Regions from separate parts of the Streptomyces sp. 8N706 genome, predicted to be linked through region 1. Evidence: predicted binding sites of a transcription regulator. Region 1 holds the regulator's gene; the other holds the start of a gene.
The links. The regulator HspR, encoded in region 1, represses chaperone genes until heat shock. The targets are predictions, from matches to a motif close to TTGAGNNNNNNNNNCTCAA.

Region 1 (12,041 bases):
GTAGGCGGTGACGATCGTCAGACCGAGGGTGAGGAAGCCGACGGCGACGAACCAGTGCGCCACTCCGACCACGCCCCAGCGGTTCATCCGGGTGTGGCCGACGAACTCCTTGGCCAGGGTGATCGTGCGCTGCTTGGGTTCATCGGTACGGCTGCCGGCCGGGACCGGCTGGCCGAGCCTGACGAACCGGTAGATCTGCGCGAAGGCTCGGCCGGCGATCGCCACGCCGACCGCTGTGAGAACCAGCGACACGATGATCGCGGCGAGTTGCATGTGAGGGCTCCTCGGACCTGCGAGAGCTTCTGGGGCGGGACGGGGCGGGTAGTGGGGCCGCGCGGCCTCGCGCCCGGGGACTCCATCTTACTAAGCGGTCACTTTTCCCGTTCGACTGACATTACCCAGGATGGCAGGCCGCATGAAGTCGCCCACTCGGTGATCTGTGTCGCCCAGGCAACCCTTCCCGTCGGCCGAGCGTCCGCGGTGACAGGGGATCCGGCATAAGACTTGAGCGCGGTCGGCTCAGGTCTGTTGACAGGAAAATTGGGATCATGCACGCTTGAGTCTGTTCCACTCAAGTCAGCTGGAGGAAGCGATCATGGCACGTGCGGTCGGCATCGACCTGGGTACGACGAACTCCGTCGTCAGTGTTCTCGAAGGCGGTGAGCCCACCGTCATCACCAACGCCGAGGGCGCCAGGACCACGCCGTCCGTTGTCGCCTTCGCCAAGAACGGCGAGGTGCTGGTCGGCGAGGTCGCGAAGCGCCAGGCAGTCACCAACGTCGACAGGACGATCCGGTCCGTCAAGCGCCACATGGGCACGGACTGGAAGATCGACCTGGATGGCAAGGACTTCAACCCGCAGCAGATCTCCGCGTTCATTCTGCAGAAGCTGAAGCGGGATGCGGAGTCCTACCTCGGCGAGAAGGTCGCGGACGCGGTCATCACCGTCCCGGCGTACTTCAACGACTCCGAGCGCCAGGCCACCAAGGAGGCCGGCGAGATCGCGGGCCTCAACGTTCTGCGCATTGTCAACGAGCCGACCGCGGCCGCCCTCGCCTACGGGCTGGAGAAGGACGACCAGACCATTCTGGTCTTCGACCTCGGCGGCGGCACCTTCGACGTCTCGCTGCTCGAGATCGGCGACGGCGTGGTGGAGGTCAAGGCCACCAACGGTGACAACCACCTCGGCGGTGACGACTGGGACCAGCGCGTGGTCGACTACCTGGTCAAGCAGTTCTCCAACGGTCACGGCGTCGACCTGTCCAAGGACAAGATGGCCCTCCAGCGCCTCCGCGAGGCCGCTGAGAAGGCGAAGATCGAGCTGTCCTCGTCGACCGAGACCACGATCAACCTGCCGTACATCACGGCGTCCGCCGAGGGCCCGCTGCACCTGGACGAGAAGCTCACCCGCGCCCAGTTCCAGCAGCTCACCTCCGACCTGCTCGAGCGCTGCAAGACTCCGTTCCACAACGTCATCAAGGACGCGAACATCCAGCTGTCCGAGATCGACCACGTGGTCCTCGTCGGTGGCTCGACCCGTATGCCGGCCGTCGCCGAGCTCGTCCGTGAGCTGACCGACGGCAAGGAGGCCAACAAGGGCGTCAACCCGGACGAGGTCGTCGCCATCGGCGCGGCCCTCCAGGCCGGTGTCCTCAAGGGCGAGGTCAAGGACGTCCTGCTGCTCGACGTCACCCCGCTGTCCCTCGGTATCGAGACCAAGGGCGGCATCATGACGAAGCTGATCGAGCGCAACACCACGATCCCGACCAAGCGCTCCGAGATCTTCACCACGGCCGAGGACAACCAGCCGTCGGTGCAGATCCAGGTCTACCAGGGCGAGCGCGAGATCGCGGCGTACAACAAGAAGCTCGGAATGTTCGAGCTGACCGGTCTGCCGCCGGCCCCGCGCGGTGTCCCGCAGGTCGAGGTCACCTTCGACATCGACGCCAACGGCATCATGCACGTCGCCGCGAAGGACCTCGGCACGGGCAAGGAGCAGCGGATGACCGTCACCGGTGGCTCCGCGCTGCCGAAGGACGACATCGACCGCATGATGCGCGAGGCCGAGCAGTACGCGGAGGAGGACCACAAGCGCCGCGAGGCCGCCGAGACCCGCAACCAGGCCGAGCAGCTCGTCTACCAGACCGAGAAGTTCCTCAAGGACAACGAGGAGAAGGTCCCGGGTGACGTCAAGACCGAGGTCGAGACCGCGGTCGACGACCTCAAGGAGAAGCTGAAGGGCGAGGACACCGCCGAGATCCGCACCGCGACCGAGAAGGTCGCGGCCGTCAGCCAGAAGCTGGGCCAGGCGATGTACGCCAACGCCCAGGCGGACGGCGCGGGCGCGGACGGTGCCGGCCCCGAGGGTGACGGCCAGGCGAAGGCCCAGGACGACGACGTCGTCGACGCCGAGATCGTCGACGAGGAGAAGCCGAAGGGTGGTGCCGCGTGACGGAGGAGACCCCGGGCTTCGACGAGCAGCCCGACGTCCCTCCCTCCTCGCCCTCCTTCGGTGACGAGGGACCTGCCTCCGCGGCGTCCGGCCCGAACGCTCAGGGCCAGGACGGTGCGGCGAAGGCCGACGGGTCCGCCGACCAGGCGGGCCCGGCGGCCCAGGCCGGGGACGAGCTGCAGACAGTGGGCCTGCAGGCACAGCTGGACCAGGTGCGGATGGCGCTCAATGAGCGCACGGCGGACCTCCAGCGGCTCCAGGCCGAGTACCAGAACTACCGCCGCCGGGTCGAGCGGGACCGGATAACGGTCAAGGAGATCGCCGCGGCGAATCTTCTGACCGAACTGCTTCCGGTGCTCGACGACATCGGCCGGGCGCGCGAACACGGCGAGCTGGTGGGCGGCTTCAAGTCCGTCGCCGAATCGCTGGAGGGCACGGCCGCCAAGATGGGGCTGCAGCAGTTCGGCAAGGAGGGCGAGCCCTTCGACCCGCTGATCCATGAAGCCCTGATGCACAGTTACGCGCCGGACGTCACCGAGACCACGTGCGTGTCGATCCTGCAGCCGGGGTATCGCATCGGCGAGCGAACGATTCGCCCCGCGCGGGTCGCGGTCGCCGAGCCGCAGCCCGGCGCGCAGCCCAAGGGCGGCGCCGAAGGTGACGGGGCGTCGGCGGACGAGGAGAGCGGTGGCCCGGACGAGGGCTGACGCGGCAGCAGGAGAGGAGGGGCGTCGGGGATGAGCCTGAGCAGGGACTTGCTGGAGAAGGACCTCTACAAGGTCCTCGGCGTCCCCAAGGACGCCACCGAGGCGGAGATCAAGAAGGCGTACCGGAAGCTCGCCCGCGAGTACCACCCGGACGCCAACAAGGGCGACGCCAGGGCCGAGGAGCGCTTCAAGGAGATCTCCGAGGCCAACGACGTCCTGGCCGACTCCAAGCGCCGCAAGGAGTACGACGAGGCGCGTGCCCTGTTCGGCAACGGAGGCTTCCGTGCCGGACCGGGCGCGGGCGGCCCCGGCGGCTTCAACTTCGACCTGGGTGACCTCTTCGGAGGCGCCCAGGGCGGAGGCGCGGGCGGCGCGGGCGGCTTCGGCGGCGGTCTCGGTGATGTCTTCGGGGGCCTGTTCAACCGCGGGGGCCCCGGCACCCGCACTCAGCCGCGCCGCGGCCAGGACATCGAGTCCGAGGTGACGCTCAGCTTCACCGAGGCGGTCGACGGGGCCACGGTCCCGCTGCGGATGTCCAGCTCAGCGGCGTGCAAGGCCTGTTCGGGCACCGGCGACAGAAACGGTACTCCTCGGGTGTGTCCGACCTGTGTCGGCACCGGCCAGGTCAGCCGCGGCGGCGGTGGCGGCTTCTCGCTCACCGACCCGTGTGTGGACTGCCGCGGACGCGGCCTGATCGCCCAGGACCCGTGCGAGGTCTGCAAGGGCAGCGGGCGCGCCACCAGCTCCCGCACCATGCAGGTCCGGATTCCCGCCGGGGTGGCCGACGGCCAGCGCATCCGGCTGCGCGGCAAGGGCGCCCCGGGCGAACGGGGCGGCCCCAACGGCGATCTGTACGTGGTCGTGAACGTCGACTCGCACCCGGTCTTCGGGCGCAAGGGCGACAATCTCACCGTCACCGTGCCCGTCACCTACCCGGAGGCGGCGCTCGGCGGCGAGGTCAAGGTGCCCACCCTTGGCGGCCCGCCGGTCACGCTCAAGCTGCCGGCCGGCACGCCCAACGGGCGGACCATGCGCGCCCGCGGGAAGGGCGCGCTGCGCAAGGACGGCACCCGTGGCGATCTGCTGGTCACGGTGGAGGTCGCCGTCCCCAAGGACCTCGGCGGGAAGGCGAAGGAAGCCCTGGAGGCCTTCGCCGAGGCCACGGCGGGCGAGGACCCGCGGGCGGAGCTCTTCCAGGCCGCGAAGGGAGCATGAGATGGACGGCCGAGGATTTCCCGGAGGCAGGGGCGGCAGGAGCCGTAACCCGTACGAGCTGACCGACGAGTCCCCCGTCTACGTCATCTCGGTCGCGGCACAGCTGTCCGGCCTGCATCCGCAGACCCTGCGCCAGTACGACCGGCTGGGCCTGGTCTCCCCGGACCGCACGGCCGGCCGCGGCCGGCGCTACTCGGCCCGGGACATCGAGCTGCTCCGCCAGGTGCAGCAGCTCTCCCAGGACGAGGGCATCAACCTCGCCGGTATCAAGCGCATCATCGAACTGGAGAACCAGGTGACGGCGTTGCAGCAGCGCGTCGCCGAGCTCCAGCAGGCGGTGGAGGGGGCCGCGGCGGCCATGCAGCAGCGCGAGGCCGCAGTACACGCCTCGTACCGGCGGGACCTGGTGCCGTATCAGGACGTCCAGCAGACCAGCGCGCTGGTCGTCTGGCGCCCCAAGCGGAAGAGTTCCGACTAGTTTCCTGGGCCCGGCGTTTCCGGGCGGCCCGTGCCTGTGCGGACGACCCCCCTCCGAATCTCTCGGAGGGGGGTCGTCCGCGGTGCCGGCGCGCGCGAAGACCGGGGCGACCACCGCCCGGCTCGCGGACGCGGCGGCCGAGGCCGGGCCGCTGTACGCCCCGGACCCCGGAAACCGCACCGTCTCCACGATCGGGGGCCGGGGAGCGGTGACCCGCGCCGATGCCGACCGACGACGCCTGCCAGTCCGCGGCGGCCCTGCCGTCGGAACTCCCCGCTGGACCACCGGCCTGCCCTGGGGTCCGTCGGCGAGCGCCGCTGAGTCGACTGGATCACGGTCGGGTGCAACTCGCCGACGCAGAAGGGGAGTTGCCTGGCTGTGCTGCTGCCTCGCCCGGTGGGGGTACTCCGGGCCGTCGCTGTCTCCGTGCCCGGCCACCTGTACGGTAGAGAAACCATACGAGTGCGTACGGAAGCAGGGGGACCGGGCTGTGGTGCGAAACGTTCACGAACGGGTGATCAGGGGGTCCCTCGAGCAGGCCGGCCGACTGCTCGACGGCCTGGGCTCGCCGCAGGACACACTGTGGCCGCGCACGGTCTGGCCCGCTCTTCAGCTGGACGGGCCGCTGGCTGTGGGCGCGTCAGGCGGTCACGCGAAGGTCCGGTACCACGTCGAGGAATACGAGCCCGGTCGTCGCGTGCGCTTCCGGTTCGCCCCCGATTCCCCTCTCGACGGCGTCCATTACGCCGAGGTGGAACCCGCGGGCCCAGGGCGGGTGCGTATGCGGCATGTCCTGGAAGGCCGGCCGAGGTGGATCCTCGGTAAGCGCACGGCGCTGGCCTTCCTCGTGAGCCTCCCGATTCACAATGCCGTCATCGAGGACCTCCTCGACAACGCTGAGCGGACACTGACGGGGACCGTGCGACGGCCCGCACGCTGGTCGCCCTACGTCCGACTGCTGCGCCACCTGCGTGCTCGCCAGGCCCGCAGGACCGTCGCACCTCACAGGGCAGTGGACACGCATCAGGTTCCGTCTTCGGATCGCTAGAGGGCGTGTTTCGCGCCGTACGCCCGAAGGGCGGGGTCCGCGGTGTCTGGTGGTGCGATCGCAAGCGGTGGGGGTACCCCCGACCGGAGGCTGGGGCAGGTCGTCCTCGTACTGGGGTCCCCCATGCCGAAGGCCAGGGGAGTACTCGGACGAGCCCGACAACGCAGCGTGGGGGCACTCCCCCAGCCTTCGAGCGGGGGGACCCCCACCCGGACGGAGTCTGGGGGAGGCACTTTTGAAACACGCCCTGGTGCCGCCTCGGCCAAGGTGTGCCCCCCGGTCGCGAGGGCGGGCGGGGTGCGAGCACGATGGAAGTGTGGCAAGGGAGGCACCGTCATGTTGGAAGTCAAGACGATCGAGAAGCCGGATGAGCGGCGTGACTTTCCCCAGGGCCACCTCGAAGTTCTCCACCTGACCGGGCTGGACTTCGCCGTGGCCACGCTCGAGCCGGGATGGCGCTGGTCGGAATCCGTGGGCCCCATCGCGGGGACCGAGAGCTGCCAGATCCACCACACCGCGATGGTGGTACAGGGGCGGATGCGCATTCAGATGAATGACGGCGCGGAGAGCGAGATCGGACCCGGCGACGTCTACGTCGCGACCCCCGGCCACGACGCCTGGGTGATCAGCGACGAGCCGGTCGTCGCGTACGACTTCGCCGGCGGCACAGCGGCAACGTTCGCCAAGAAGGACTGATCGTAAATGACGTTCGTGCAGATCATCGAGTACGAGACCACCCGCGAAGACGAGATGGAGGACGTCTTCAACCAGTGGCTGGAAGCCACTGAGGGCAAGCGCACGCTCACGCGCGACTCCCACACGCAGGACCGCGACAACCCTCACCACTACGTCGACATCGTGGAGTTCCCCTCCTACGAGGAGGCGATGGTCAACAACGACCTGCCGGAGACACAGCGCGTCGCCGAGCAGTTCCGGGCGCTGTGCACCGGCGAGCCCCGGTTCATCAACCTGGAGGTCATCGAAGAGCAGGCGTGAGGATCAGCTCCGGCAGGCGCGGGTCCGTTGCGCCCTGTCGGGTCTACAGGCGCCGGGCCGTTGCGCCCGGTCGTCGGCCGAGTTCTTGCAGGCGCCGGTCGTGGCGCCCGGTTGTGGGCCGAGATGCCGCACACGCCGGTCTGGGCGTCCCGACGCCCGCCAGTGGCGTGCGCTGGCCGCCGGAGGGCGGGCCGTGAGGGTCACGTCTTCCCGAGGGCGCGGTCGACGGTGATCTCGATGAGGACCCGGTCCGGATTGGGGCCGGGAGTGCGCTCGTAGCGCTCGGCGTAGCGGCGGACCGCGTCCGCGATCGGGGCCGCTTCCGTACGAACCGTCGCCCGGCCCTCCAGCGTCGCCCAGCGGCGCCGGTCCACTTGGCATACGGCGACGCGTGCGCCCTCCGGCCCGGCCGCCGCCCGGATGTTGGCCACCTTGGTGCTGTTCTTGTTGGTGATCACCCGTGCGACTCCGGCCTCGGGGTCGTACGTCACGGCCACCGGCGCCACATGCGGGCTGCCGTCCGGCCGGAGCGTCGTGAGCGTGCACAGATGACGCTCGCGCCAGAAGGCGAGGTACTCCGGGCCGGGGTCGCGGGGGTCGAGGGCCATGCCCCCGACGGTACCCAGGGGCTGCGGGGCCGGGTCCTGGGGGGCCAGGTGCGGCGGCTGCTCGGGACCATGTGCCTATCCGGCGGCCGGCTGACGAGACCTGGCCGGGGGTCGAGCACGGGTACGGGACGGCGCGGGGATGTCCGGGCCGTGCGGGGTGGTGCCCGGCCCGGAGGCGATCAGGGTGCGGATCCGGGTGCGGGCTGTGCTCGTCCCCGGGTCCAGCGTGTGATCCACCGTCTGCTCGCGGCCGACCGGGAAGAGGACGGCGCGGGCACGGCCGGGCACTGATGCGGCACGGACCGGGCAGGCGTGGGGAGAGGGGAGATGCCGAGCTGATCGTCCCATGAAAGCACCTTGAAGGCACCCTGCTGTAGCCTTGAGTTGGTTAGACTCAACTTAATGCAGGTCGAATCTGGCAGGAGCGCTGTGACCAGGACGAGGAGGAGTGCACGCCCGTGGATGCCGAGCTGACCAACAAGAGCCAGGAAGCCATCGCCGCCGCCGGCAGCCGTGCCGTGTCCGCGGGAAACCCCGACATCACCCCGGTGCATCTGCTGCTCTCGCTGCTGGAGGGCCAGGACAACGAGAACCTTCAGGACCTGCTGGCCGCGGTCGAGGCCGACCAGGCCGCCGTACGGTCCGGTGCGGAGCGGCTGCTCGGGGGGCTGCCCAGCGTGCAGGGCTCCACGGTCGCCCCGCCCGAGCCGGACCGCACGCTCCTCGCGGTCGTCGCCGACGCGGCACAGCGCGCCAAGGAGCTCGGCGACGACTATGTCTCCACCGAGCATCTGCTCATCGGGATCGCGGCCAAGGGCGGCCCGGCCGGGCAGCTGCTCGACCAGCAGGGTGCGGGCGCCGAGAGGCTGCTCGACGCCTTCGAGACCACTCGCGGAGGACGACGCGTGACCACGCCCGACCCGGAGGGCACCTACAAGGCCCTGGAGAAGTTCGGCACCGACTTCACGGCTCTCGCCCGTGAGGGCAAGCTCGACCCGGTGATCGGCCGGGACCAGGAGATCCGGCGCGTCATCCAGGTGCTGTCCCGCCGTACCAAGAACAACCCGGTGCTCATCGGTGAGCCCGGCGTCGGCAAGACCGCCGTCGTGGAAGGGCTCGCCCAGCGGGTCGTGAAGGGCGATGTGCCCGAATCGCTGAAGAACAAGCGGCTGGTCGCGCTGGACCTGGGCGCGATGGTCGCCGGAGCGAAGTACCGCGGCGAGTTCGAGGAGCGGCTCAAGACGGTCCTCGCCGAGATCAAGGCCAGCGACGGCCGCATCATCACCTTCATCGACGAGCTGCACACGGTCGTCGGCGCGGGCGCGGGCGGCGACTCCGCCATGGACGCGGGCAATATGCTCAAGCCGATGCTCGCCCGCGGTGAGCTGCGGATGGTCGGCGCGACCACCCTCGACGAGTACCGGGAGCGGATCGAGAAGGACCCGGCGCTGGAGCGGCGTTTCCAGCAGGTGCTGGTCGCCGAGCCGTCCGTCCAGGACTCCATCGCGATCCTGCGCGGGCTCAAGGGCCGGTACGAGGCCCATCACGGGGTACGCATCGCCGACTCCGCGCTGGTCGCCGCCGCCACCCTCTCCGACCGCTACATCACCTCCCGATTCCTCCCCGACAAGGCCATCGACCTCGTCGACGAGGCCGCCGCCCGGCTCCAGATGGAGATCGACTCCTCGCCCGTCGAGGTCGACGAACTCCAGCGCGCCGTCGACCGGCTGCTCATGGAGGAGGAGTCGCTGCTCGCGGCCCAGTCCACCGAGTCCGAGCGGATGTTCCGCAAGAAGCAGGACCGCGAGAAGGACCTCTCCCCGGACGCGCGGGAGCGGCTGGACCGGCTGCGCAAGGACCGGGCCGAAAAGGAGGAGAAGCTGCGCGGTCTGCGGGCCCGCTGGAACGCCGAGAAGGAGATCCACACCCGGGTCGGAGACCTGAAGAAGCGCCTGGACGAGCTTGAGACCGAGCTCGAGCTCGCCGAGCGCAAGGCCCCCGAGACCGGCGACTGGGTCACCCCCGGCCGGCTCCGCTCCGAGGTCATCCCGCAGACCCGGAAGGAACTGGAGGAGGCGACCGCCGAGCAGCAGGCCCTGGAGGGCATGATCGGCGAGGAGGTCGGCCCCGACGACATCGCGGATGTCGTCGCCTCCTGGACCGGCATTCCCGCGGGGCGGCTCCTCGAGGGCGAGACGGAGAAGCTGCTGCGGATGGAGGACGAGCTCGGGAGGCGGCTGATCGGCCAGACCGAGGCCGTACGGGCCGTGTCGGACGCCGTACGCCGTACCCGCGCCGGGATCGCCGACCCCGACCGCCCCACCGGCTCCTTCGTCTTCCTCGGCCCGACCGGCGTCGGCAAGACCGAGCTGGCCAAGGCGCTCGCCGACTTCCTCTTCGACGACGAGCGGGCCATGGTCCGTATCGATATGAGCGAGTACGGCGAGAAGCACTCCGTGGCCCGGCTGGTCGGCGCCCCGCCCGGCTATGTCGGCTACGAGGAGGGCGGTCAGCTGACGGAGGCCGTCCGCCGGCGCCCGTACAGCGTGGTGCTGCTCGACGAGGTGGAGAAGGCGCACCACGAGGTCTTCGACATTCTGCTCCAGGTGCTGGACGACGGAAGGCTAACGGATGGTCAGGGCCGTACGGTCGACTTCCGCAACACCATCCTGATCCTCACCTCCAACCTCGGTTCGCCGTATCTGGTCGACCCCGCGCTGAGCGAGGAGGAGAAGCGGGCGAAGGTCATGGAGATCGTACGGGCCTCCTTCCGGCCGGAGTTCCTCAACCGTCTCGACGACCTGGTGGTGTTCCACGCCCTCGGCGCCGACCAGCTCAAGCGGATCGCCCAGCTCCAGATCGACCATCTCCAGCGCCGTCTCGCCGACCGCCGTCTCACCCTCGATGTCACCGACTCCGCGCTGGAGTGGCTGGCCCACCTCGGCTACGACCCGCGAGGCGCCGAGGACGGCGGAGGGGAGCCCGGCCCGGAGGTCGTGTACGGCGCCCGGCCGCTGCGCCGCCTCGTCCAGACGGCGATCGGCGACCAGCTGGCGAAGGAGATCCTGGCGGGAGAGGTCCACAACGGCGACCGGGTCAGGGTGGACCTGGACGGCAAGGCGCTCACGGTCCGGCCGGTCAGGTGACCGCGGCGGCCCGGTGACTGCGGCCGACCGCGGCACCGGGCCGACCGGCCCGGCCCCGTCGCCGCCCGCCCGGTCGGCTCCAGGCCCGCCGGGCGGCGGTTCCGCCCCCCTCCCTGAGGGCGGCAGTTCCGCCCTCGCACTGCACCGAACGGTCCGATCGTTCCGGCCCGTGCCGGTGACCGTCCGGCAGGGGTTGCCAGGCCCCGCCCGGCATGAGGGAGGATGGGAGAATCCGTACGAAGGGAAATCCACGGTGAGCATCGACCCGTCCTCGATTCCGAATTTCGGGGGCCAGCCCGAACCGCAGCCGTCGGGGCCGGTGGGCCCCGTCGTCCCTGATCAGGACCTGGTCAAGCAGCTCCTCGACCAGATGGAGCTGAAGTACGTCGTCGACGAGGAGGGGGACCTCGCCGCCCCGTGGGAGCAGTTCCGCACGTACTTCATGTTCCGTGGTGAGGAGGAGCAGGAAGTCTTCTCGGTCCGTACCTTCTACGACCGTCCGCACCCCATCGAGTCCAAGCCCCAGCTGCTCGAGTCGATCGACGACTGGAACCGCCGCACCCTGTGGCCGAAGGTCTACAGCCACACCAACGACGACGGCACCGTCCGCCTGATCGGCGAGGCGCAGATGCTGGTCGGCACCGGCGTCAGCCTGGAGCACTTCGTGTCCAGCACCGTCAGCTGGGTACGGGCCTCGATCGAGTTCGACAGGTGGGTCGTGGAGCAGCTCGGTCTGGAGGCGGACGTGGAGTCCGCCGACCCCGACGAGAAGAAGGACGACGACGGCGAGGACTGAGTCCCGTCGGCGGCGTCACGCCGACCGCCCCCGCGAGGCCCGTCAGGGCGCCGAGGTGGCGATCGTGAGCAAGTACGTGCCGTAACAGCAGGAGAGCCCGGCCAGCGCGCCGATCGTCACGGCGACGGTGCGCAGCCGGGCTCTTGCCATGCCGGTGGCCAGCGGCAGCAGCAGCGGGAAGGCCGGGAGCAGGAAGCGCGGTTTGGAGGAGAAGTAGCGCGCCCCGCCGAGCGCGATGACCAGCAGGACGGCGCTGTAGACGAGCAGCGGGAGCGGCGGCCGGTCCAGCAGCAGCAGGACGAACATCAGCACCGCGAGCGTGGCGACGGTGACCACCATGAAGTAGGTGAAGTGCTCACGGCCCACGACGAGATTGCGGACGGACGTCCAGGCGTCCCGGCCGAAGTCGAACTCCGAGCCCCACTTGCGCTGGACCCGGAAGTAGCCGAACAGCGGGCTGCCCTTCTGCCAGCCCACCCACAGGATGTAACCGCACCAGCCGAGGGGCGCCATCACCGCTCCCGCCCACAGCCGCCAGTCCTGGCGGGCCCGCAGCGACAGGCTGTCCGGGACGCGGTTCCGCCACAGCTGGACG
Region 2 (12,041 bases), on a different contig from region 1:
CGTCAGCGCCCTCTCCGGCCTTCTTCGGGTGAATTTTTTCTTTCAGCGGCGGTGCTGTCACCGCGGCTCCACCAGTATTTCGCAGGAGTGGACCAACGGCAGCACCCCGCCCCCTTACGCCTCGGTTCCGGCCCTCTTGGGTTCCGCCGACCCGCTGCGGACCGCCCGCTGCACCACCACGCCGCCGCCTGCAGGCTGGGGGGAGCACCTTCTGGGCCGTACCCCTCCACCGGTCCGATCACCGGCGAGCACAACCGGTGCAACGGGACGTACGACCGGTTCAAGGGGCGCACGACCGCCTCCAGGCTCTTGCCGACAGCCCACGGCCAACGGCCGACGCCGCCCCGGCCTTCGGATCGCCCCGGAGGTCCTCGGCTTCCGGACGGTCCCTCCGGCGAGCGGCAGTTCGGCTCTCCCGGAGGGACCGTTCCCTCCTCGCCCCTGCCCCTGCCCCTGCCCCGGACCCGGACTCCTCGTCCTCGTGTGGCGCAAAATCACCTCTTGCCCATATTCCGGTTCAGACAAGATTGCCTGGTCACTAGCTCTTTTACTGATTCCGAAGGCTCGCACCCAGAACGATGTTTCAGCCAACTCTCCCCGGCAAGGAAGGGGTCATGACTCATGCCAACGACCCGGCGGCCACGCCGCACCACGAGGGAGCGCCCGGCGCGCACCACGGTGCGGAGCGGGCAGCGCTGACCATCCACACCATCGCGGACATCGCCGCGGGCATCCTGGGACTGTGGATCCTGATGTACCTGCTCGGTGCGAACCAGGCCAACGGTCTGGTGAGCTTTGTGCACGGTTCGGCGAGCTGGCTGGCGGGCTGGTCCCAGGACCTGTTCACCATGGACTCGGAGACGCTGCGGGTCCTCCTCAACTTCGGGACGCCCGCCGTGCTGTACCTGCTGATCGGCCACGGTCTGGCGGCCAGGATCCGTACCTTCTGACGGCGCCCGCCCGGGGCCCCGGCAGGAACTCCCCCGGCGCTCCGGCGCCTTCGCAGCCGCGCCGCACACGGCGTGAGCCACGAACAGCCCCCGGCCGTCCGGCCGGGGGCTGCGTTCGCGTCCGACCCGCGCCCTGATGCCCCGCGACCGCGACGCCGAGGGGCGCCCGCCCGGGTACGCCCGCCCGGGGCCGCTCAGGCGGCCGCGGGCAACGAGGACGTCGTGGGCTCCAGCGCCAGGTCCAAAACCTGGCGGACGTCGGAGACCACGTGGACGGTCAGCTCCTGCAGTACGGCGGCCGGCACCTCGTCCAGATCCGGTTCGTTCCGCTTGGGAATCACCACCGTCGTGATCCCGGCGCGCTGCGCCGCGAGCAGCTTCTGCTTGACGCCGCCGATGGGCAGGACCCGCCCGGTCAGTGACACCTCACCGGTCATCGCCACGTCGTCGCGGACCTGTCGTCCCGAGAGCAGCGAGGCCAGAGCGGTGGTCATGGTGATACCCGCGCTCGGCCCGTCCTTGGGGACCGCACCGGCCGGCACGTGCAGATGCACGCCCCGCTCCTTCAGGTCGCCGACGGGGAGTTCGAGCTCCGCGCCATGGGAGCGCAGGAAGGAGAGCGCGATCTGCGCCGACTCCTTCATCACGTCACCGAGCTGGCCGGTGAGCTGAAGCCCGCTCCCGCCGGTCTCCGGGTCGGCGAGCGACGCCTCGATGTAGAGGACGTCGCCACCCGCTCCGGTGACCGCGAGTCCCGTCGCCACGCCCGGTACGGCGGTGCGCCGCTCGTCCGGGTCCTGGGCCGACTCGGGGACGTGGTGCGGCCGTCCGATGAGCGGGCGCAGCCCGTCCGGGCCGATGGTCACCGGCAGCTCCTGCTCGCCGAGTTCGTGCCTGGCCGCGATCTTGCGGAGCAGCCGGGCGACGGCCCGCTCCAGATTCCGTACGCCCGCCTCCCGGGTGTACTCGCCGGCGAGCCTGCGCAGTGCGCCGTCCTCCAGGACGACCTCGCCGGTCTCCAGGCCCGCCCGCTCCAACTGGCGCGGGAGCAGGTGGTCGCGGGCGATGGTGACCTTCTCGTCCTCGGTGTAGCCGTCGAGCCGGACCAGTTCCATCCGGTCGAGCAGGGCCTCCGGGATCGCCTCCATGACGTTGGCCGTGGCCAGGAAGACGACATCGGACAGATCGAGTTCGACCTCCAGGTAGTGGTCCCGGAAGGTGTGGTTCTGCGCCGGGTCGAGGACTTCGAGCAGCGCCGCGGCGGGGTCGCCGCGGAAGTCGGAGCCCACCTTGTCGATCTCGTCGAGCAGGACGACCGGGTTCATGGACCCGGCCTCCTTGACGGCCCGGACGATCCGGCCCGGCAGCGCGCCGACGTACGTACGCCGGTGGCCGCGGATCTCGGCCCCGTCCCGGACGCCGCCGAGCGCGACCCGGACGAACTTCCGGCCCATGGCGCGGGCGACGGACTCGCCGAGCGAGGTCTTCCCGACGCCCGGCGGGCCGACAAGGGCGAGTACGGCTCCGCCGCGGCGGCCGCCGACGACGCCCAGGCCGCGGTCCGCGCGCCGCTTGCGGACCGCCAGATACTCGGTGATCCGCTCCTTGACGTCGTCGAGCCCGGCGTGGTCGGCGTCGAGGACGTCCTTCGCGCCGGGGATGTCGTACGCGTCCTCGGTGCGCTCGTTCCACGGCAGCTCCAGGACGGTGTCGAGCCAGGTGCGGATCCAGCTGCCCTCGGGGCTCTGGTCGGAGGACCGCTCCAGCTTGTCGACCTCCTTGAGGGCGGCTTCGCGCACCTTCTCGGGGAGCTCGGCGGCCTCCACCCGGGCACGGTAGTCGCCGGACTCGTCCTCGGGGTCGCCGTTGAGCTCCGCGAGCTCCTTGCGCACGGCCTCCAGCTGGCGCCGCAGCAGGAACTCGCGCTGCTGCTTGTCGACCCCCTCCTGGACGTCCTTGGCGATGGACTCGGCGACGTCCTGCTCGGCGAGGTGCTCGCCGAGCCAGCCGACGGCCAGCTTGAGGCGGGCCACCGGGTCGAGTGTCTCCAGCAGCCGGACCCGCTGCCGGACGGTGAGGAACGGCGAGTAGCCGGAGTTGTCGGCGAGCTGCGAGACGTCGTCGATCTGCTGGACCCGGTCCACGACCTGCCAGGCGCCGCGCTTGCGCAGCCAGCTGGTGGCGAGGGCCTTGTACTCCTTCATCAGCTCGGTGACCGAGCCCGGCAGGCTCTTCCCGTCGGGTCCGGTCGGGACGACCTCCTCGATCCGGGTGCCCTCGATCCAGAGCGCGGCCCCGGGCCCGGTGGTCCCTGCCCCTATCCGCACCCGGCTGACTCCGCGGATGAGCGCGCCGGGGTCGCCGTCGGAGAGCCTGCCCACCTGTTCGACGGTGCCGAGGGTGCCCACGGCGGCGTAGGTGCCGTCGACACGCGGCACCAGCAGCACATGGGGCTTGCCCCCTCCCCCGCGGCCTTCGGCGCGGGCGGCGGCCTGGGCGGCGTCCACCGCCGCGCGTACATCGGTATCGGACAGGTCGAGCGGAACCACCATTCCGGGCAGCACGACCTCGTCGTCGAGCGGCAGCACGGGCAGGGTGAGCGGTGTGGACGTCGAAGCCATGATCTCCCCTTCGGCAGTCAAGTTGAGCGTTGATGACTCAATGCCCAGAGGAGCTTCGATGTTCCCTGCACGGCGTTCGCTGTGAGCGATCACTCACAGGGAGGTGCGACTCGGCGCGAGCGGCGGCCGAAGGCGGTGGCCACGCGGCGGCACTCGTGCGGCGACCGGTTCGCCTGAGGCCGACGCGCCCGAACCGGGGCAGGCCGCCGGTCCCGGCCCGCCCTCCCGCGCCGGCCCCGGCCGTCATTTCTATGACATCCGTCACACCAGGCAACCCACTCATCGGCGAACCCGTCGCCCCCGAAGGGTCCCTCGATCCTCGCTACGCTGGGCGGCGTCCATGGATCACGCCGGCTCCCGCGCCGGACCGCCACCGGAGCCGCGCCGGGAACCATCGGAGACCACGCTCGTGGGCGTCATCCACGCCGAGAGGAGCCTGTCCGCCATGCCCCTGCCGATGCCGGCCGAGGACACCGCACCGGTGGTCGTCGACCGCCGGGACGGGCCGTACGGCGAAGTGGTGCTGCGGCAGCGCGGCGAGCACTTCGAGATCATCGCCAACGGCTGCTTTCTGATGGACACCTCCGACGGCCGCTCCGAGCGTCTGCTGATCGACGCCGCGCTCGCGGCCCTGCCCGACGGGCGCCCCTCGCCGTCGGTGCTGATCGGAGGCCTCGGCGTGGGCTTTTCCCTGGCCCGCGCGGCCGCTGACCCCCGCTGGGGCCGGATCGTCGTCGTGGAGCGCGAGCAGGCGGTCATCGACTGGCACCGCAACGGGCCGCTTTCGCGGATCTCCGCGGACGCGCTGGCCGACCCGCGGACCGACGTCCTCCACACCGACCTGGTCACCTACGTCCGCGCCGCGCAGGAGGGGGCTGCCTCCGGCCCCGTACAGGCATCGGGGAACCACGACGCGCTGTGCCTGGACATCGACAACGGCCCGGACTGGACCGTCACCGAGGACAACGAGAGCCTCTACGGGCCGGCGGGTCTGGCGGCCTGCCGCGCCCGTCTCACTCCGGGCGGAGTGCTCGCCGTGTGGTCCGCCCAGCCGTCCGCGGTTTTTGAGGAAGCATTGCGGAATGCCGGGTTCATAGAGGTAAGGACCCAGGAGATCGCAGTTGCCCGAGGCGTCCCCGACGTCGTCCACCTTGCGGTTCGGCCTGCGTAGCCGAGGTACGTACGGTGCCCGTACGCTGCTGCAAGCAGCGACAGAAGGCTTGGCAGCAGGGCACGGGGAACAGCAGGGGCGGACGATGGAGCAGATGCAGAACGGCGCACACGGCGGCGCGGCGGCCACGCCCGGCGCCCAGCGCCGCGTCCTCGTGGTCGAGGACGACTCGACCATCGTCGACGCCATCGCGGTGCGGCTGCGCGCCGAGGGATTCCAGGTGCAGACCGCGATGGACGGCCCCGCCGCCGTCGACACCGCCGAGGCCTGGCAGCCGGACCTGCTGGTCCTCGATGTGATGCTGCCCGGCTTCGACGGGCTCGAGGTGTGCCGCCGCGTCCAGGCGTCCCGGCCCGTGCCGGTGCTGATGCTGACCGCCCGCGACGACGAGACCGACATGCTGGTCGGGCTGGGCGTCGGCGCCGACGACTACATGACCAAGCCGTTCTCGATGCGGGAGCTGGCGGCCCGGGTGCATGTGCTGCTGCGGCGGGTGGAGCGGGCCGCTCAGGCCGCGACCACGCCGCGCACCGGGATCCTGCGGTTCGGCGAGCTGGAGATCGACCACGCGCAGCGGCGGGTACGGGTGCGGGGCGAGGACGTGCACCTCACCCCCACCGAGTTCGACCTGCTGGTGTGCCTCGCGAACACGCCGCGGGCGGTGCTCTCGCGGGAGCAGCTGCTCGCCGAGGTGTGGGACTGGGCGGACGCCTCCGGTACCCGTACGGTCGACAGCCACATCAAGGCGCTGCGGCGCAAGATCGGCGCCGAGCGGATCCGTACGGTCCACGGCGTGGGCTACGCACTCGAGACCCCGGCCGCCCCGGCGCCGTGAAGACCCTGCCGCCGGACCCCCCGAAGCGCGGCATGGGGTTCCGGCTCTGGGAGGCGCTGCGGCCGCTGGATCCGTACCGGTCGGTGAAGGCCGCGCTGGGCGCGCTGGTCATCGTCTCGGTGACCATCACCACTCTGCTGGTGTTCGTGGCGATCCACACGGCGACGGAGCTCCGGATCGTCACCATCTTCTCGATCATCGCCACCATGCTGATCACCCAGTTCGTGGCACACGGGCTGACATCGCCGCTCGACGAGATGAAGACGGTCGCGCGGGCGATGGCGAACGGCGACTACACCCGCCGGGTGCGGGAGGGGCGACGGGACGAGCTGGGCGACCTGGCCGAGACGTTCAACCAGATGGCGTCCGATCTGGAGGCCGTGGACCGCCACCGCAAGGAGCTGGTGGCAAATGTCTCACATGAGCTGCGCACCCCGATAGCGGGGCTGCGGGCGGTGCTGGAGAACGTCGTCGACGGCGTGTCGAAGGCCGATCCCGAGACGATGCGGACCGCGCTGCGGCAGACCGAGCGGCTGGGGCGGCTGGTGGAGACCCTGCTCGACCTGTCCCGGCTGGACAACGGCGTCGTACCGCTGCGGTCCCGGCGTTTCGAGGTGTGGCCGTACCTCTCGGGCGTGCTGAAGGAGGCGAACATGGCCGCGGCGGCCCGCGGGCAGGCGCAGGCCCGGGCGGATGTCCATCTGCATCTGGATGTGACGCCGCCCGAGCTGACCGCTCACGCCGATGCCGAGCGGCTGCACCAGGTCGTCGCCAATCTCGTCGACAACGCGGTCAAGCACAGCCCGCCGCACGGCCGGGTCACGCTCCGGGCCCGCCGCGGGACGGGAGGGCCCGGAAGCCTGGACCTGGAGGTTCTGGACGAGGGTCCCGGCATTCCCGTCTCGGAGCGGCAGCGCATCTTCGAACGCTTCAACCGCGGGAGCGTCTCGACCCCGCACGGCCCCGGGAGCGACGGCGGCACGGGGCTGGGGCTGGCGATTGCCCGTTGGGCGGTGGATCTGCACGGGGGGAGCATCGGGGTGGCCGAATCCCCTCGCGGCTGCCGGATCCGGGTCACTCTGCCGGGCGTCCCCACATCGCAGGGTTGACCCGGGGCCGAACGGGAAGTGGAGGTACGGGGACGCACGGGCCAACGCCTCTGCGGAGGAGGCCGGCGGTCCGGTCCACGGAGGAGACCCGGGGTCCGGCCGGGAACGGCTCCCGGCGGTCGTCGGCGGAGGCCCGCAGACGCTGCCGCTGCCGGAGTTTTCCGTTCCGGGCGGAACCAGTGGTGTTTCCCGCCAAATCCTGCCTCGAAACCCGTCGATCAATGTGACTTGCACGACGACTGACCCGTCCGGCCTGCAATCACCCGACGAGGAGGCGTAGCCTTTATTTCCGCTGTCCACCACCTTAGGAAGCGGAAGAGGGCGGTTGCCGCCGTGTCGCCACAGTCCCCCAATACCTCGAGCATCTCGACAGACGAAGACGGGCAGGGGAAGAGCCCCGCGGCCGCCTTCGGTCCCAACGAGTGGCTCGTCGACGAGATCTACCAGCAGTACCTCCAGGACCCGAACTCGGTCGACCGAGCCTGGTGGGACTTCTTCGCCGACTACAAGCCGGGTCAGGACACCGGATCTGCGGTGGCATCGCCCCCGCAGGCGAAGACCGGGGCAGCAGCCCCGGCCCAGCAGACGGGGGCAGCCTCCACGGCCCCCGCACCCCGGAGCGCGACCGCCGGCAGCCAGGCGGCCCCCGCCCCGGCGAAGCCCGCCGCCGCCCAGCCGGCCCCGGCCGCGCCGAGCGCCGGTGCCGCGGGCACCCAGGCCGCTCCGCCGGCTGCCGAGCCCGCCGCCGCGGCGCCCGCCGCCCCGGCCAAGCCGGAGCCCGCCGCCAAGCCGGCCGCGAAGCCCGCGGCCGCCGCCAAGCCCGCCGCCAAGGCAGCTCCGGCCGCCCCGGCCGGAGCGGAGTTCGTCCCGCTCCGCGGGCCCTCCGCCGCCGTCGCGAAGAACATGAACGCCTCCCTGGAGCTGCCGACGGCCACATCCGTCCGCGCGGTCCCGGTGAAGCTGCTGTTCGACAACCGCATCGTCATCAACAACCACCTCAAGCGCGCCCGCGGCGGCAAGGTGTCCTTCACGCACCTCATCGGCTACGCCATGGTGCAGGCGCTGAAGGCGATGCCGTCGATGAACTACTCCTTCGCGGAGAAGGACGGCAAGCCCACCCTCGTCAAGCCCGAGCACATCAACCTCGGCCTCGCCATCGACCTGGTCAAGCCGAACGGCGACCGCCAGCTCGTGGTCGCGGCGATCAAGAAGGCCGAGACGCTCAACTTCTTCGAGTTCTGGCAGGCCTACGAGGACATCGTCCGCCGAGCCCGGAACAACAAGCTGACGATGGAGGACTTCACCGGCGTCACCGCGTCGCTGACGAACCCCGGCGGCATCGGCACCGTCCACTCCGTGCCGCGTCTGATGCCCGGCCAGGGCCTCATTCTCGGCGTCGGCTCCATGGACTATCCCGCCGAGTTCCAGGGGACCTCCCAGGACACCCTGAACCGGCTGGGCATCTCCAAGGTCATGACGCTGACCAGCACCTACGACCACCGGGTGATCCAAGGCGCCGCCTCCGGCGAGTTCCTGAGGATCATGAACCAGCTGCTGCTCGGCGAGAACGAGTTCTTCGACGAGATCTTCAAGTCGCTGCGCATCCCCTACGAGCCGGTCCGCTGGCTCCGCGACATCGACGTCACCCACGACGACGACGTCACCAAGGCCGCGCGCGTCTTCGACCTGATCCACTCCTACCGGGTCCGCGGCCACGTCATGGCCGACACCGACCCGCTGGAGTACAAGCAGCGCAAGCACCCCGACCTCGACATCATCGAGCACGGCCTCACCCTGTGGGACCTGGAGCGCGAGTTCGCAGTCGGCGGCTTCGCCGGCAAGTCCATGCTCAAGCTGCGGGACATCCTCGGCGTGCTGCGCGACTCGTACTGCCGCACCACCGGCATCGAGTTCATGCACATCCAGGACCCCAAGCAGCGCAAGTGGATCCAGGACCGGGTCGAGCGCCCGCACAGCAAGCCGGAGCGCGAGGAACAGCTGCGGATCCTGCGCAGGCTGAACGCCGCCGAGGCCTTCGAGACCTTCCTGCAGACGAAGTACGTCGGCCAGAAGCGCTTCTCGCTGGAGGGCGGCGAGTCCGTCATCCCGCTGCTCGACGCGGTGATCGACTCCGCCGCCGAGTCGCGGCTGGACGAGGCCGTCATCGGTATGGCCCACCGCGGCCGGCTGAACGTCCTCGCCAACATCGTGGGCAAGTCGTACGCGCAGATCTTCCGCGAGTTCGAGGGCAACCTCGACCCGAAGTCGATGCACGGCTCGGGCGACGTGAAGTACCACCTGGGCGCCGAGGGCACCTTCACCGGCCTGGACGGCGAGCAGATCAAGGTCTCGCTCACCGCCAACCCCTCGCACCTGGAGGCCGTGGACCCGGTCGTCGAGGGTGTCGCGCGCGCCAAGCAGGACATCATCGGCAAGGCCGGTACGGACTTCACGGTGCTGCCGATCCAGCTGCACGGTGACGCGGCCTTCGCGGGCCAGGGCGTGGTGGCGGAGACGCTCAACATGTCGCAGCTGCGCGGCTACCGCACCGGCGGCACCGTGCACATCGTGATCAACAACCAGGTCGGCTTCACCGCCGCCCCGACCGCGTCCCGCTCGTCGATGTACTGCACGGACGTGGCGCGCATGATCGAGGCGCCGATCTTCCATGTGAACGGCGACGACCCGGAGGCCGTGGTCCGCGTCGCGCGGCTCGCCTTCGAGTTCCGCCAGGCGTTCAACAAGGACGTCGTGATCGACCTCGTCTGCTACCGCCGCCGCGGTCACAACGAGGCCGACAACCCGTCGTTCACCCAGCCCCTGATGTACGACCTGATCGACAAGAAGCGCTCGGTGCGCAAGCTCTACACCGAGTCCCTGATCGGCCGGGGCGACATCACCCTCGAAGAGGCCGAGCAGGCGCTCCAGGACTACCAGGGCCAGCTGGAGAAGGTCTTCACCGAGGTCCGGGAGGCCACCGCCGCCCCGGCCCCCGCGCAGGTGCCCGAGGCACAGCCGGAGTTCCCGGTCTCCGTGAACACCGGGATCTCCCAGGAGGTCGTCAAGCGGATCGCCGAGTCGCAGGTCAACATCCCCGAGCGGATCACCGTCCACCCGCGTCTGCTGCCGCAGCTGCAGCGCCGCGCGGCGATGGTCGAGGACGGCACGATCGACTGGGCGATGGGCGAGACCCTCGCCATCGGCTCGCTGCTGATGGAGGGCACCCCGGTCCGGCTGTCCGGCCAGGACTCCCGCCGTGGCACCTTCGGCCAGCGGCACGCGGTGCTGGTCGACCGGGAGACCGGCAACGACTACACCCCGCTGCTGTACCTGTCCGAGGACCAGGCCCGCTACAACATCTACGACTCGCTGCTCAGCGAGTACGCGGCGATGGGCTTCGAGTACGGCTACTCGCTGGCCCGTCCCGAGGCGCTGGTGCTGTGGGAGGCCCAGTTCGGTGACTTCGTCAACGGCGCCCAGACCGTCGTGGACGAGTTCATCTCCTCGGCCGAGCAGAAGTGGGGCCAGACCTCCGGGGTCACCCTGCTGCTGCCGCATGGCTACGAGGGCCAGGGCCCGGACCACTCCTCCGCCCGTATCGAGCGCTTCCTCCAGGTGTGCGCCCAGAACAACATGACGGTCGCCATGCCGACGCTGCCGTCGAACTACTTCCATCTGTTGCGCTGGCAGGTCCACAACCCGCACCACAAGCCGCTGGTCGTCTTCACCCCGAAGTCGATGCTCCGGCTCAAGGCTGCGGCCTCGAGGACCGAGGAGTTCACCGACGGCGGCTTCCGCCCGGTGATCGGCGACACCGCGGTCGACCCGGCCGCGGTCCGCAAGGTCGTCTTCACCTCCGGCAAGGTGTACTACGACCTCGCGGCGGAGCGGGAGAAGCGCGGCGCGAAGGATACCGCCATCGTCCGGCTCGAGCGGCTCTACCCGCTGCCGGGCAAGGAGCTCCAGGAGGAGCTGGCGAAGTTCCCAGGTGCGGAGAAGTTCGTGTGGGCCCAGGAGGAGCCGGCGAACCAGGGTGCGTGGCCCTTCGTCGCCCTCAACCTGATCGACCACCTGGACCTGGCGGTCGGCGCCGACGTTCCGCACAAGGAGCGCCTGGTCCGGGTCTCCCGGCCGCACTCCTCCTCCCCGGCGGTGGGCTCGGCCAAGCGCCACCAGGTGGAGCAGCAGGCCCTGGTCGACGAGGTCTTCGACATCTGACCGGGCCGTACGGCCACCACCGTACGAACAAGGCTGTACGAACGGGCCGGGCCCTCACCCTCGTGGGTGGGGGCCCGGCCCGTTCTCGCGTCTCGCGTCTCGCGTCGAAGCGTCCGGCCTGCGACGTCCCGCGGCGTCTCCCCGCGTGGCCTCCGGGGAGGCGGCTCACCCGAGGTAGGGCTCGAAGTCCCAGTAGGGCCGGACCCGCTGGCGGGCGGAGAGCGTGTGCGGGTGCTGGGCGCCGAGCGTCAGGGTCAGATGCTGCAGCGCGTCCTCCTCCATCTTCCCCGCTTCCTTGTGCTCGCTCAGCGCCCGGAGGTCGGCGGCGAGGGCGACCTCGCAGGAGAGGGTCAGCGGATGCTCCGGCCCCAGCGCCCGCCGGGCCCGGCGGAGGGTGTCCCGGCTCAGTTCCGCCGCGCTGTCCAGCCGGCCGTTGAAGTTCCGTCCGCCCGTCGCGTTGAGCGCGCAGCCCAGCACCCACGGGTGGTCCTCGCCCAACGCGGCGGTCAGACCGGCCAGCGCCGCTTCGAACATCGACAGCGCATGGGCCCTCTCCCCCGCGACATGGAGCACCAGCCCGATGTTGGACAGCATGCCGGTCGTCACGGGGTGGGCCGGTCCCAGGAGGGTACGGAATCCGGTCTGCGCCCGGTCCGTCAGCTCCCGGGCCAGTCCCAGGTCCCCGTGCGAGCGCTGATAGCTGCCGTAGTCGGCGATCAGCGACAGATAGGCGTAGTGCGAGCGCCCATGGACCTGCTCCATCTGTTCCAGCAGGCTGGCGAGCAGGCCTCCGGCCTCCCGGGTGTTCCCCGCTCTGCGCTGGCACAGCGCCAGGTTGTGCCGGGCCCGCAGGGTCTGCGGATGCGACGCGCCCATCACCTGGACATGCATCCGCATGCCGAGCTCCTGCCGGGCCAGTGCCTCGCGGAAACGGCCCATGAGTCTGAGGTCCCGGGCGCAGGCGTTGCCCGAGTTGAGCGTCGCCCAGTGGCGGGCGCGCAGCACGGTCTCCCGCCGGCGCAGGGTTTCCAGGTCCAGCTCGTGCGCCTCGTCGTAGCGGCCCAGCTGGCGCAGCCCCACGGCAAGGTTGTGCTGGGCGTTGAGGGTGAAGTAGTCCTCCGGACCGAGCAGCCGGTT

Region 2: a site for HspR is predicted at 3,594-3,612, ahead of lon (endopeptidase La). Genes of this name have one in related genera too.

What each region holds. Positions count from the first base shown of each region.
Region 1 is NZ_JBQQBW010000059.1:552-12,592, forward strand. Features, by position in the region: partial or broken gene ACTWQE_RS21340 (Fe-S oxidoreductase) at 1-273, opposite strand, end outside; gene dnaK (molecular chaperone DnaK) at 596-2,452, shown strand; gene grpE (nucleotide exchange factor GrpE) at 2,449-3,159, shown strand; gene dnaJ (molecular chaperone DnaJ) at 3,190-4,374, shown strand; gene ACTWQE_RS21360 (heat shock protein transcriptional repressor HspR) at 4,376-4,852, shown strand; gene ACTWQE_RS21365 (SRPBCC family protein) at 5,343-5,900, shown strand; gene ACTWQE_RS21370 (cupin domain-containing protein) at 6,237-6,596, shown strand; gene ACTWQE_RS21375 (hypothetical protein) at 6,603-6,896, shown strand; gene ACTWQE_RS21380 (pyridoxamine 5'-phosphate oxidase family protein) at 7,097-7,504, opposite strand; gene ACTWQE_RS21385 (hypothetical protein) at 7,580-7,852, opposite strand; gene ACTWQE_RS21390 (ATP-dependent Clp protease ATP-binding subunit) at 7,963-10,650, shown strand; gene ACTWQE_RS21395 (YbjN domain-containing protein) at 10,904-11,446, shown strand; gene ACTWQE_RS21400 (hypothetical protein) at 11,489-12,041, opposite strand, start outside.
Region 2 is NZ_JBQQBW010000114.1:3,829-15,869, forward strand. Features, by position in the region: gene ACTWQE_RS28705 (MarR family winged helix-turn-helix transcriptional regulator) at 1-61, opposite strand, end outside; gene ACTWQE_RS28710 (hypothetical protein) at 615-950, shown strand; gene lon (endopeptidase La) at 1,145-3,571, opposite strand; gene ACTWQE_RS28720 (spermidine synthase) at 4,017-4,742, shown strand; gene ACTWQE_RS28725 (response regulator transcription factor) at 4,828-5,577, shown strand; gene ACTWQE_RS28730 (HAMP domain-containing sensor histidine kinase) at 5,610-6,686, shown strand; gene ACTWQE_RS28735 (multifunctional oxoglutarate decarboxylase/oxoglutarate dehydrogenase thiamine pyrophosphate-binding subunit/dihydrolipoyllysine-residue succinyltransferase subunit) at 7,020-10,904, shown strand; gene fxsT (FxSxx-COOH system tetratricopeptide repeat protein) at 11,070-12,041, opposite strand, start outside.